Regions from separate parts of the Pseudomonas sp. DP-17 genome, predicted to be linked through region 1. Evidence: riboswitches for the same ligand, from Rfam matches in the RefSeq annotation. Region 1 holds a riboswitch; the other holds the start of a gene.
What was found. A riboswitch is a leader RNA that binds a small molecule or an ion and turns the genes downstream of it on or off. The one in region 1 is predicted to bind manganese.
Positions count from the first base shown of each region.

Region 1 (5,038 bases):
CCAGGTCGGCCAGTCCCTGCGCCACCTTGAGGGCCGCGAGATGACCCGCCTGGTCATGGGCAGTCGCGCCGACCGCTGGGAGCAGCGGCTGGACAAGGCGCTGGAATTGGTGAAGCCGCAGGTGATCCTGCTCGGCCTGCTGTTCCTGCGCGGCCCACAGACCCTCAACGAACTGCTTACCCGCAGCCAGCGCATGCACGACTTTGATGATACAGAAGAAGTCCGTCACCAGCTCGAACGCCTCGCTGGCCGCGGCATAGCCGTGCAGCTTGAGCGCCAGGCCGGCCAACGTGAAGACCGCTACATGCACCTGCTGGGCACCGAGGAAGACCGCGAGGCCGCCATCGCCTCCAGCGGCAGCCGCTCCTCCAGCGAACGCAGCGATGCTGGTGGCCATGACGAAGGGCGTCTGGTTGAGTTGGAAGGCCGCATCGCGGCGCTCGAAGAACGCCTCGCGCTGCTGGAGCTGGGGATCTCCCGAGATTGATTCGGAAGATTCTTCTGACGAGCCGACCAAGGTCGGCCTTTCAGCCCGCTAATCCCGCGATAATATTTGCCGTCGATAGTTACGCTTTCCCCCGCTTCGCCCCGGAGTACCCCATGAGTCGCAAACCCTCCCAGGCCCAGCTGAGCGCCGTGCTCAGCCAGCTCACGGAAACCGACTTCAAATCCATCGGCGACCTCACTGGTCCCCGCGAAGCCAACCTCTTTGCCATCCGCGAACTGTTCCGCCAGGGACTGATCAAGGGCGTACTGATCGACGACCCCCTCGGCGCCGAAGACGACGACGGCCCCCTGCTGTGCAACGCCGAACGGCTTCGCCTGCGCAAGCCTTGCGTGGAAGTGGTGACGGAGGAACAGGCCCAACCGCTGATGCCGCGGCTGGGATTCCTGACGCTCTAGGCAAATCGCGGCCAAGAAAAAAGGCGCTGGGCTTGAGGCTCAGCGCCTTTTTCTTTGGATTTGGTGGAGCCGGGGGGATTTGAACCCCCGTCCGCCAGTTCTCCGCTGTCGGTTCTACATGCTTAGCCATCTCTATTAGGTTAACTCCTTGCGGCCCGAGTGGCAGGGCGCTTGGAGCGAGCTGTATGAGTTTTAGCCGTTACGTCTACAGCGAACTTGGCGGCGATCCTGTTCTATATGACAGACCTAATCTTCGGGTTTACAGGCATCCCCTAGGGTCTGCTAGCGGCACTTAGGCTGCTAGGGCGTAGTTGTCGTCGTTGGCAACTATAAAGTTGTGGCAGCTGATTTACGAGAACTGTCACCTACTCGGCATGCCCCTCGAGTTTTGTTACCGGCGTCGAATCCTAATCGGCCCCAAAACCTTTCAAGGTCGAGGTCCATTCTACGGTAAAGCCGCCCCGATAGCCACCCGGGGCGGCGCAAGGTGTTGTCAGGCCAGGAATTTCAGCACGGCTTCGGCCACGGCCTCGGAGGAGGCGGGGTTCTGCCCGGTGATCAGGCCGCGGTCTACCTCGACGTGGCTCTGCCAGTCGGGGCCCTTGCTGTAGCGAGCGCCGTTGGCCTTGAGCATGTCCTGGACGAGGAAGGGCACCACGTCGGTAAGGCCAACAGCGTCTTCCTCGCTATTGGAGAAGCCGGTGACGTGCCGGCCCTGCACGAGCGGCTGGCCATCCAGGCCGCGCGGGTGGCGGAACACGGCCGGAGCGTGGCAGACAGCGGAGACGGTCTTGCCGCTGGAGTGGAAGGCCTCGATCAGCGCTACCGAGGTGCGGTCCTCGGCCAGGTCCCAGAGCGGGCCGTGGCCGCCGGGGTAGAACAACGCGTCGTAGTCGTCGGCTTTCACTTCGCTGAGCTTCACGGTGTTGGCCAGCGCGGCCTGGGCTTCGCTGTCCTGGCGGAAGCGCAGGGTGGCTGGGGTCTGGGCGCCTTCCTCGTCGCTCTTGGGGTCGAGCGGCGGCTGGCCGCCCTTGGGCGAGGCCAGGGTCAGGCTGGCGCCGGCATCCTTGAACACATAGTAGGGCGCGGCGAACTCCTCGAGCCAGAAGCCGGTTTTCTTGCCGGTGTTGCCGAGCTGGTCGTGGGAGGTCAGGACTACCAGGATTTTCATGCTCACTCCTTCGGCGTATCGCTAGTCGTGCGGCTGCCGCCGAAACGGCAGCCCGGACTGTCAGTGTAGGCAATGAGCCGACCGCGTCAGCGCGACAGGGTGATACCCAGATAGGCGGCGTACAGCACGCCGTTGAGCATGAGTACCCAGATGGGCAGGCCAGCGCCGCGCTGGGCGTTGATCCGCAGCCAGAGCGCAGCGCCGAGGGTGACGAGCACGCCAGTGAGGACCTCGATTCGCGGCTCCCAAGGCGTGAGCAAGATGCCGATGGCGGGCAGCAGGGTGCCCTGGAACACCATGGCGCCGCTGATATTGCCGAAGGCCAGGGTGTCCTTGCCGCGGCGCACCCAGAGGATGCTGTTGATCTTCTCCGGCAGTTCGGTGGCGATGGGGATGATCAGCAGCGACAGCAACAGGGCAGAGATGCCCAGGATGTGCGACAGGCCTTCCACGCCATGGATGAAGCCCTTGGCGCCCAGCACCAGCAGCGCCAGGCCCAGCAACAGTTGCAGCAGGATGCTGGCGAGGTTGGTCGGCAGGCCGATGCGCGACAGGTACATGCGGTGGTCGGCTTCGGTGCCGTGGCCGTCTTCCACCAGGCCTTGCGATGCGCGCAGGGTCAGTGTGATGTAGCCGATGTAGGTGAGCACCAGCAGCATGCTGAGGGCGATGCGTACGCCGCGCAGTTCGGCCGGCACGAACATGGCGATGGCGGCGAAGCTGAAGGCCACCAGGAAAAAGTTCAGGTCGCGCTGCAGGCCGGTACGCTCGGGACGGATGCGTCCGAGCAGGCCGCGCCCGCGCCAGGCGAAGCAGGCCATCAGGCAGGTGGACAGGGTGGAGAGCATCAGCGGTGCGCCGAGGATCGCGCCGACACCGACTTCCTCGTTGAGGTTGACGTTGCTGGTGCCGGCGAACAATGCCAGCAACGGGATCAGGGTTTCCGGAAGGGCGGTGCCGACGGCAGCGAACAGCGAACCGGTGACGCCTTCGGAAATTCCCAGGCGCTCGCCGAAGTGTTCCAGGGCGTTAGTGAAGAGTTCGGCGGCGATCAGGATCACCAGCAGCATGCCGAGCAGTTCGAGAAGGAAGGTCAGCATGCGCGCGGCTCCAGGCGGGTGGAGCGAAGAGTGGGGTGGTGAATCACGGTGAAGCTCCCGGCCGGTGTAGTACCCATGACCACGCATCTCCCCGGCCGTTGCGGAGATCCCGTGGTCAAAGGTCTTGCCAGGCTCAGCTGCTGGCGACGCCATGGCCTGTGGGCCAAGTGTGTTGACGTCGCCCCCGTTCACGAAACGGTCGGCTACTCCCCAATGACGCCGCGCATTCTAGCGGATTGGCCGGGCAGCTCAACCCGGGCGTCACCAGGTATCGATCAGTGGGCGCTTTTTCCCCTGGCGCGGAGCAGGCCTGGGCGTCGATGCCAGCCCGCGCAGCAGCCAGCGGCGGGTGTCGGCCGGGTCAATGACGTCGTCGATCTCCAGGTAGCTCGCCATGTTCAGCCCCTTGCCGTTGCGGTAGGCGGCGGCCACCAGCTTGTCGAAGAGCTTTTGCCGTTCCTGCACGTCCTCGATGGCGGCCAGCTCCTTGGCGTAGCCAAGCCGAATCGCTCCCTCCAATCCCATGGCGCCGAACTCGCCGCTGGGCCAGGCCACGGTGAACAGCGCGGCGTGGAAGCTTCCGGCGGCCATGGCCTGCGCGCCGAGGCCGTAGCCCTTGCGCAGGACCACCGTGAAGAAGGGCACGGTCAGGCTCGCGGCAGTGACGAACATCCGTGAGACGTGGCGCACGGTGCCGGTCTTCTCTGCTTGCGGGCCGACCATGAAGCCGGGGGTGTCGCACAGCGAGATGATCGGCAGATCGAAGGCATCGCACAGTTGCATGAAGCGCGCGGCCTTGTCGCCCGCCTCGGCGTCGATGGCGCCTCCCAAATGCATGGGGTTGTTGGCAATCAGGCCGAAGGGCTTGCCCTCGATACGCACCAGCGCGGTGACCATGCCGGCGGCGAAATGCCGGCGCAGCTCCAGCACCGAACCGCTGTCGGCCAGTTGCTCGATGACCTGGCGGATGTCGTAGACGCGCAGGCGGTTCTCCGGCACCGCGTGGCGCAGCAGGCGCTGGTCGGCGCACTGCCAGTCTGGAGTGTCGCCCTGGAAATAGGCGAGGTACTGGCGGGCGATGCGGGTGGCTTCAGCCTCGTCTTCCACCAGGACGTCGATTACGCCGTTGGCGCTCTGTACGTCGCTGGGGCCGACTTCCTCGGGGGCGAACCTGCCCAGGCCGCCGCCCTCGATCATTGCCGGGCCGGCCATACCCAAGCTGGTATCGCGGGTGGCGATGATCACGTCGCAGCAGCCCAGCAGCGCCGCGTTGCCGGCGAAGCAGCGGCCGGAGACCACGCCCACCAGCGGCACCAGTCCGGAGAGTCGCGCCAGGCCGACGAAGCTCATGTTGTCCAGTCCCGCCACGCCGACGAAATCGGTGTCGCCCGGACGCCCGCCGCCACCTTCCGCGTAGAGCACCAATGGGATGCGCCATTGCTCGGCGAGGTGCAGCATGCGGTCGGTCTTCTTGTGGTTCATCACGCCCTGGGTACCGGCAAACACCGTGTAGTCGTAGGCCAGCACGAGGCAGCGCGCCTTGTCGTCGCCGAACTGCGCAGCGTTGATGCTGCCCAGGCCGCTGACCAGGCCGTCGGCGGGGCTGCTGGCGATCAGTTCCTCGACGCTGCGGCGACGGCGCTGTGCAGCGATGGCCAGCGCGCCGTACTCGATGAAGCTGCCGTCATCGAGCAGGTCGGCGAGGTTCTCGCGGGTGGTGCGCTTGCCGATCTTGTGGCGCTTGGCGACAGCCTCCGGACGTCGCTCGTCAAGGCCGATGGCGTGGCGCTCAATGACTTCGGCGAGGTCGGCGCGGAGGGCGTCGAGATCGATGGAGGTGCTGGTTTGATGGTCCTGCGCCTCG
Region 1 is NZ_JAKSXG010000013.1:91,015-96,052, reverse strand. It holds gene MJ122_RS20715 (YceH family protein) at 1-487, shown strand, start outside; gene MJ122_RS20710 (hypothetical protein) at 601-903, shown strand; RNA gene ssrA (transfer-messenger RNA) at 965-1,322, opposite strand; gene MJ122_RS20700 (type 1 glutamine amidotransferase domain-containing protein) at 1,397-2,074, opposite strand; gene MJ122_RS20695 (sodium:calcium antiporter) at 2,161-3,174, opposite strand; yybP-ykoY riboswitch at 3,227-3,398, opposite strand; gene MJ122_RS20690 (carboxyl transferase domain-containing protein) at 3,436-5,038, opposite strand, start outside.

Region 2 (5,038 bases), on a different contig from region 1:
GACGTCGAACTGACTTTCGCCATGGGGCCCAAGGAGAAGCCACATCATCTGAAGCGCTCTCTCAAGCCGCGTCACCTGAACATGATCGCCATCGGCGGTTCCATCGGCACCGGTCTGTTCGTCGCCTCCGGCAGCACCATCGCCACCGCCGGTCCTGGCGGCGCGCTGCTGGCCTATGCGCTGATCGGCCTGATGGTGTTTTTCCTCATGACCAGCCTCGGCGAGCTGGCGGCGTACATTCCCGATTCCGGCTCTTTCTGTACCTATGGCAGCCGTTTCATCGACGATGGCTTCGGTTTCGCCATGGGCTGGAACTACTGGTACAACTGGGCGGTGACCATCGCCGCCGAATTGGTGGCCGCGCAGCTGGTGATGAAGTTCTGGTTCCCGGAAGTCTCGGGCATGGTCTGGAGCGCCGGTTTCCTCGGCATCATGTTCATGCTCAACTTCTTCTCGGTGAAGGGTTTTGGCGAGAGCGAATTCTGGTTCGCGCTGATCAAGGTGGTGGCCGTGGTGGTCTTCATCGGCATCGGCCTGGCCAGCATCATCGGCATCATGCATGGTATCGACAGTCCCGGCTTCAGCAACTTCACCACAGGGGATGCGCCCTTCGTCGGCGGCCTGCAGGCGATGATCGGGGTGGCAATGATCGCCGGCTTCTCCTTCCAGGGCACCGAGCTGATCGGCGTCGCCGCGGGCGAATCGGAGAATCCGCAAAAATCCATTCCCATCGCCATCCGCCAGGTGTTCTGGCGAATCCTGATGTTCTACATCCTGTCGATCTTCGTCATCGGCATGCTGATCCCCTACACCGATCCGAACCTGCTCAAGACCGACAGCAGCGACATCAGCACCTCGCCCTTCACCCTGCTGTTCGAGCGCGCGGGCCTGGCTGCCGCTGCCGGCGTAATGAACGCGGTGATCCTCTCGGCGATCCTCTCGGCGGGTAACTCGGGCATGTACGCCTCGACCCGGATGCTCTACACCATGGCCACCCAGGGCAAGGCGCCGCGCCTGTTCACCCAGGTGTCCGAAAGCGGCGTGCCGCGCTATGCCCTCTACGCCACCACGCTGATCGGCGCGCTGTGCTTCCTCACCAGCTTCATCGGCGACAAGACCGTCTACACCTGGCTGCTCAACGCCTCGGGCATGTGCGGCTTCATCGTCTGGCTGGGTATCGCCGTGTCGCACTACCGCTTCCGCAAAGGCTTCGTGCTGCAGGGCGGCAATCTCAACGACCTGCCCTACCGCGCCAAGTGGTTCCCCTTCGGCCCGCTTTTCGCCTTCTGCCTCTGCCTGGTCATCACCCTGGGGCAGAACTACCAGGCCTTCGTCGGCGATCACGTGGACTGGGCCGGCCTCGTTGCCACCTACATCACCATCCCGCTGTTCCTGGCGATCTGGCTGGGCTACCGCTTCAAGAACGGCACCCGCTTCGTCCGCTACGAGGACATGGACATCCGCCCCGCCCGCGATTGATCTGCCGCGCAGGCTTGCCCAAGTCCTGCGACTTGGGCAGAATGCGCCCCGTCCTAGGGGAGTAGTCTCCCGCGAGCGCCCTGCTCGCCCGGTACGCGTCAACACACTTGGTCCGCAGACCATGGCGCGTACGATCCAGGCCTGCAGTGTTCAGGCCGGGGTTTGACAAGACCTATGACACGAGCAACCTGACCCGGGGCGGGCAGGTGGCGCGTGTCATGGTGTTTAGTCGACCCGCCCCCTTTAGGAAGCCTGATGGAATCCCTCTTCGTCCCCACCCTGATCGTTGCCCTCGCGGAAATCGGCGACAAGACGCAACTGCTCGCGCTCGTTCTCGCCGCGCGTTTCCGCAAGCCCTGGCCGATCATCGCCGGGATCATCGCCGCCACTCTGGCCAACCATTTCGCCGCCGGCGCGGTGGGCAGCTGGGTCGCCTCGTTCTTCTCGGAAAGCACGCTGAGCTGGGTACTGGCCGTGTGCTTCCTGGCGGTAGCTGGCTGGACCTTGATTCCGGACAAGCTGGATGACGACGAAGAGGGCTCGCTGAAGAAGTTCGGCCCCTTCCTCACCACGCTGATCGCCTTCTTCCTCGCCGAGATGGGCGACAAGACCCAGGTCGCCACCGTGATGCTGGCCGCGCAGTACCCGCATTTCTGGCTGGTAGTCATCGGCACCACCCTGGGCATGCTGATCGCCAACGTGCCGGTGGTACTGGCCGGCAACTTCGCCGCCGAGCGCCTGCCGCTGAACCTGATTCGTCGCCTGGCCGCCGCCGCCTTCGCCATCCTCGGCCTGGCCGCGATCTACCATGCGCTGAAGCTCTCCGGGGTATTCTGACCGACAGCTTTTCGCGAGGAGGCCGGCGCGCCGGCCAATGCCTGTGTATCGCCCGCGATACACAGTGGCGCCTGAGCCTCCCATGACAAAGGACGTCGCCATGCCGGAAAAAGACCTGAAGCGAATCGCCCGCCACCACATCGACCTCGCCTGGAACAAGGGACACCTGGCGCTGGTGGAGCAGTTGCACAGCCCGGACTTCATCTACAAGAGTGCCTTCACCGCCCAGCCGCTGGACAATGCCGGCTACCGGACACTGGTGGAGGAAATCCGCAGTGGCATGGAGGACCTGGAAGTGGCAGTGGAAGAATGCATCCGCGAAGGCAACAAGGTCTTCACCTGGAGCACCCTGATGGGCAGCATCGCCCGTCCGGTGCTGGGGTATCCGGTCAGCGACCGCATCGTCAGCATCTCGGCCATGGGCTTCTGGGTATTCAACAGCCAGGATCAGGTGCAGGAGTTGTGCACGCTGTTCGACATGGAAAGTTTCCGCGCGCAGATGGGGCTGCCCAACCGGCCCTTCGCCGAGAAAGCACTGCCCTGACAAAAAAGCCCGGCATCTGCCGGGCTTTTTCTTTGGGTCCGCGCTCACGCACAACTGCCGACGTCTTTGTAGGATGGGTGGAGCGCAGCGATACCCATGCAATCCATGCGCGGCGCTGATGGGTATCGCTGTGCTCCACGCCATCCTACGAGTTGCCAATCAGAGGTAATCGTTGGCGTGGAACCAGGAAATGGCCCGCTCCAGTGTGTCCTCCAGCGGCACATGGGACTCGAAGCCCAGTTCCTCCCGTGCCTTGCGGCCATCGAGGAACTGCCCGCCGGCCATCACCTCGATGGCAGTGTCGTCCAGCAACGGCATCTTGCCGGTCAGGCGATAGCGCCAGCGGCCCAGCGTCGCCAGTGCGCGGGCACGGTGCAGCGGCATCGGGGTCGGCGCGGGCTTGCCCAGCAGCCTGGCGATGGTCGCGGTCAACGCGCCCATCTCGATGTTATGCCCGGTGAGCAGATAACGTTCCCCCACCCGGCCGCGCTCGAGCGCCGTCAACAGACCGCGCCCGGCCTCGGAAGCATCGATGACGTTCCGCCGGCCTGGTACGTAATGCAGCATCTCGTCGCGGCCGATGGCGGTGATCAGGCGCCCGGTAGTCGGGCCGATGTCCAGCTCGCCCAGGACCATGCCGGGAATCCCGATGACCACCGGCAGGCCGCCGCGGGCCTGCTCGCGAGCCTGCTCGTCCAGCGCCCATTTGCACATGACGTAGGCACTCTTGCCGGTGGGCAGCCCTTCATAGAACAGCCCCTCGTGCCCCGGCAGCCCTTGCGGGTGCGAGGGCATGGCGAAGGCCGAGCCGACGTAGAGGATGCGCGGCACTTTCGCCTGCAGGCAGGCGGCGTAGAAATGGTTGGTCAGGTCCAGCGCGCTGGCGACCTCTTCCTGCCAGCGACGCGGGCGCACCGGATAGTAACCGGCGCTGAAGATCACTGCGTCCAGCCCACTGAGTGCACGGGCCATGCCCTGGTGGTCGAAAAGCTCGGCCACCCGGCACTCTGGCTCCAGGTAGGCCAGGCGCTGGATCTGCGACGAGGGTCGGTGGATCAGCACCAACTGGTGGCCGGCCGCCTTGATCGCGCGGGCGGCATGGTGGCCCAGGAGCCCGGTGGCTCCAAGTACAGCGATTTTCACGGGTGCTCCCTGTTCACTGGATCGGGCAGCGCAACCTTACGCCACCCTTGGCCGTTCGAGAGAATCACGAACCACTGCTTAACGGGTCTTGGCCTGCTCGTAGAGCGGCATGACCTTGGGGATGGCGGCCTGCAGGTTGGCCATCCGCGTGCTGTCCGCCGGGTGCGTGCTGAGGATTTCCGGCGGTGCATCGCCGTTCGATGCCTGGCCCATTTTCTGCCAGAGGGTCATCGCGGCGTTGGGGTTATAGCCGGCTCGCGCCGCCAATTCCAGGCCTATCAGGTCAGCCTCGTTCTCGTTCTGCCGGCTGTTGGGCAGGGTCAGGCTGTACTCGACCACCTGATGGGCCAGGTCCACGCTGTTCTGCCCCAACCCCAGCAAGGCGCCACCGATGCCCAGGCCCATCTGCTCGGCATAGGCGCGGGACATGGCCTCGCGGCCGTGCTCACGCAGGGCGTGGGCGATCTCGTGGCCCATCACCGCGGCCAGCTCATCGTCGGTGAGCTTGAGCTGATCGATCAGCCCGGTGTAGACGATGATCTTGCCACCCGGACCGCAGTTGGCGTTGAGCTCGTCGCTCTTGATCACATTGACTTCCCACTGCCAGGACGGCGCGTCGGAGCGGAACGCGCCGGTCTGCGGAATCAGCCGCGCGGCAATGGCCTTCACGCGCTTGGCGTCGCTGCTGCTGGCATCCAGCTTGCCGGCCTTGGAGGCCTCGCCGAGGGTCTGCTGGTAGGACTGCGCGTACATCTGGTCGACCTGTGCGCTGGACAGCATGCTGAACATGGTCTGTTTGCGCTCGACGCCGACGACGCCACCGCTGGTGGTGTTCACCTGCTGGCAGGCGGTCAGCATCAGCGCGGCGGCCAGGCCGGCGATACGGAAAACTCTGGGCATGTTGCTCTCCCGAAACAATGCAATCTCCCACGGACAGCGCGCATGGTAGGCCCACCCCCGATGCCCGGCAACTGGCAGAAAACAGCCGGCACAGCAGTGACTTAGGAAACCGGACCGGCTCAGCGGATGGAGCCA
Region 2 is NZ_JAKSXG010000001.1:1,075,111-1,080,148, forward strand. It holds gene MJ122_RS05045 (amino acid permease) at 22-1,479, shown strand; yybP-ykoY riboswitch at 1,524-1,728, shown strand; gene MJ122_RS05050 (TMEM165/GDT1 family protein) at 1,735-2,316, shown strand; gene MJ122_RS05055 (ketosteroid isomerase-related protein) at 2,417-2,860, shown strand; gene MJ122_RS05060 (NAD-dependent epimerase/dehydratase family protein) at 3,020-4,003, opposite strand; gene MJ122_RS05065 (M48 family metallopeptidase) at 4,082-4,903, opposite strand.
Region 2: another riboswitch for manganese. It lies ahead of MJ122_RS05050 (TMEM165/GDT1 family protein); the one in region 1 lies ahead of MJ122_RS20695 (sodium:calcium antiporter).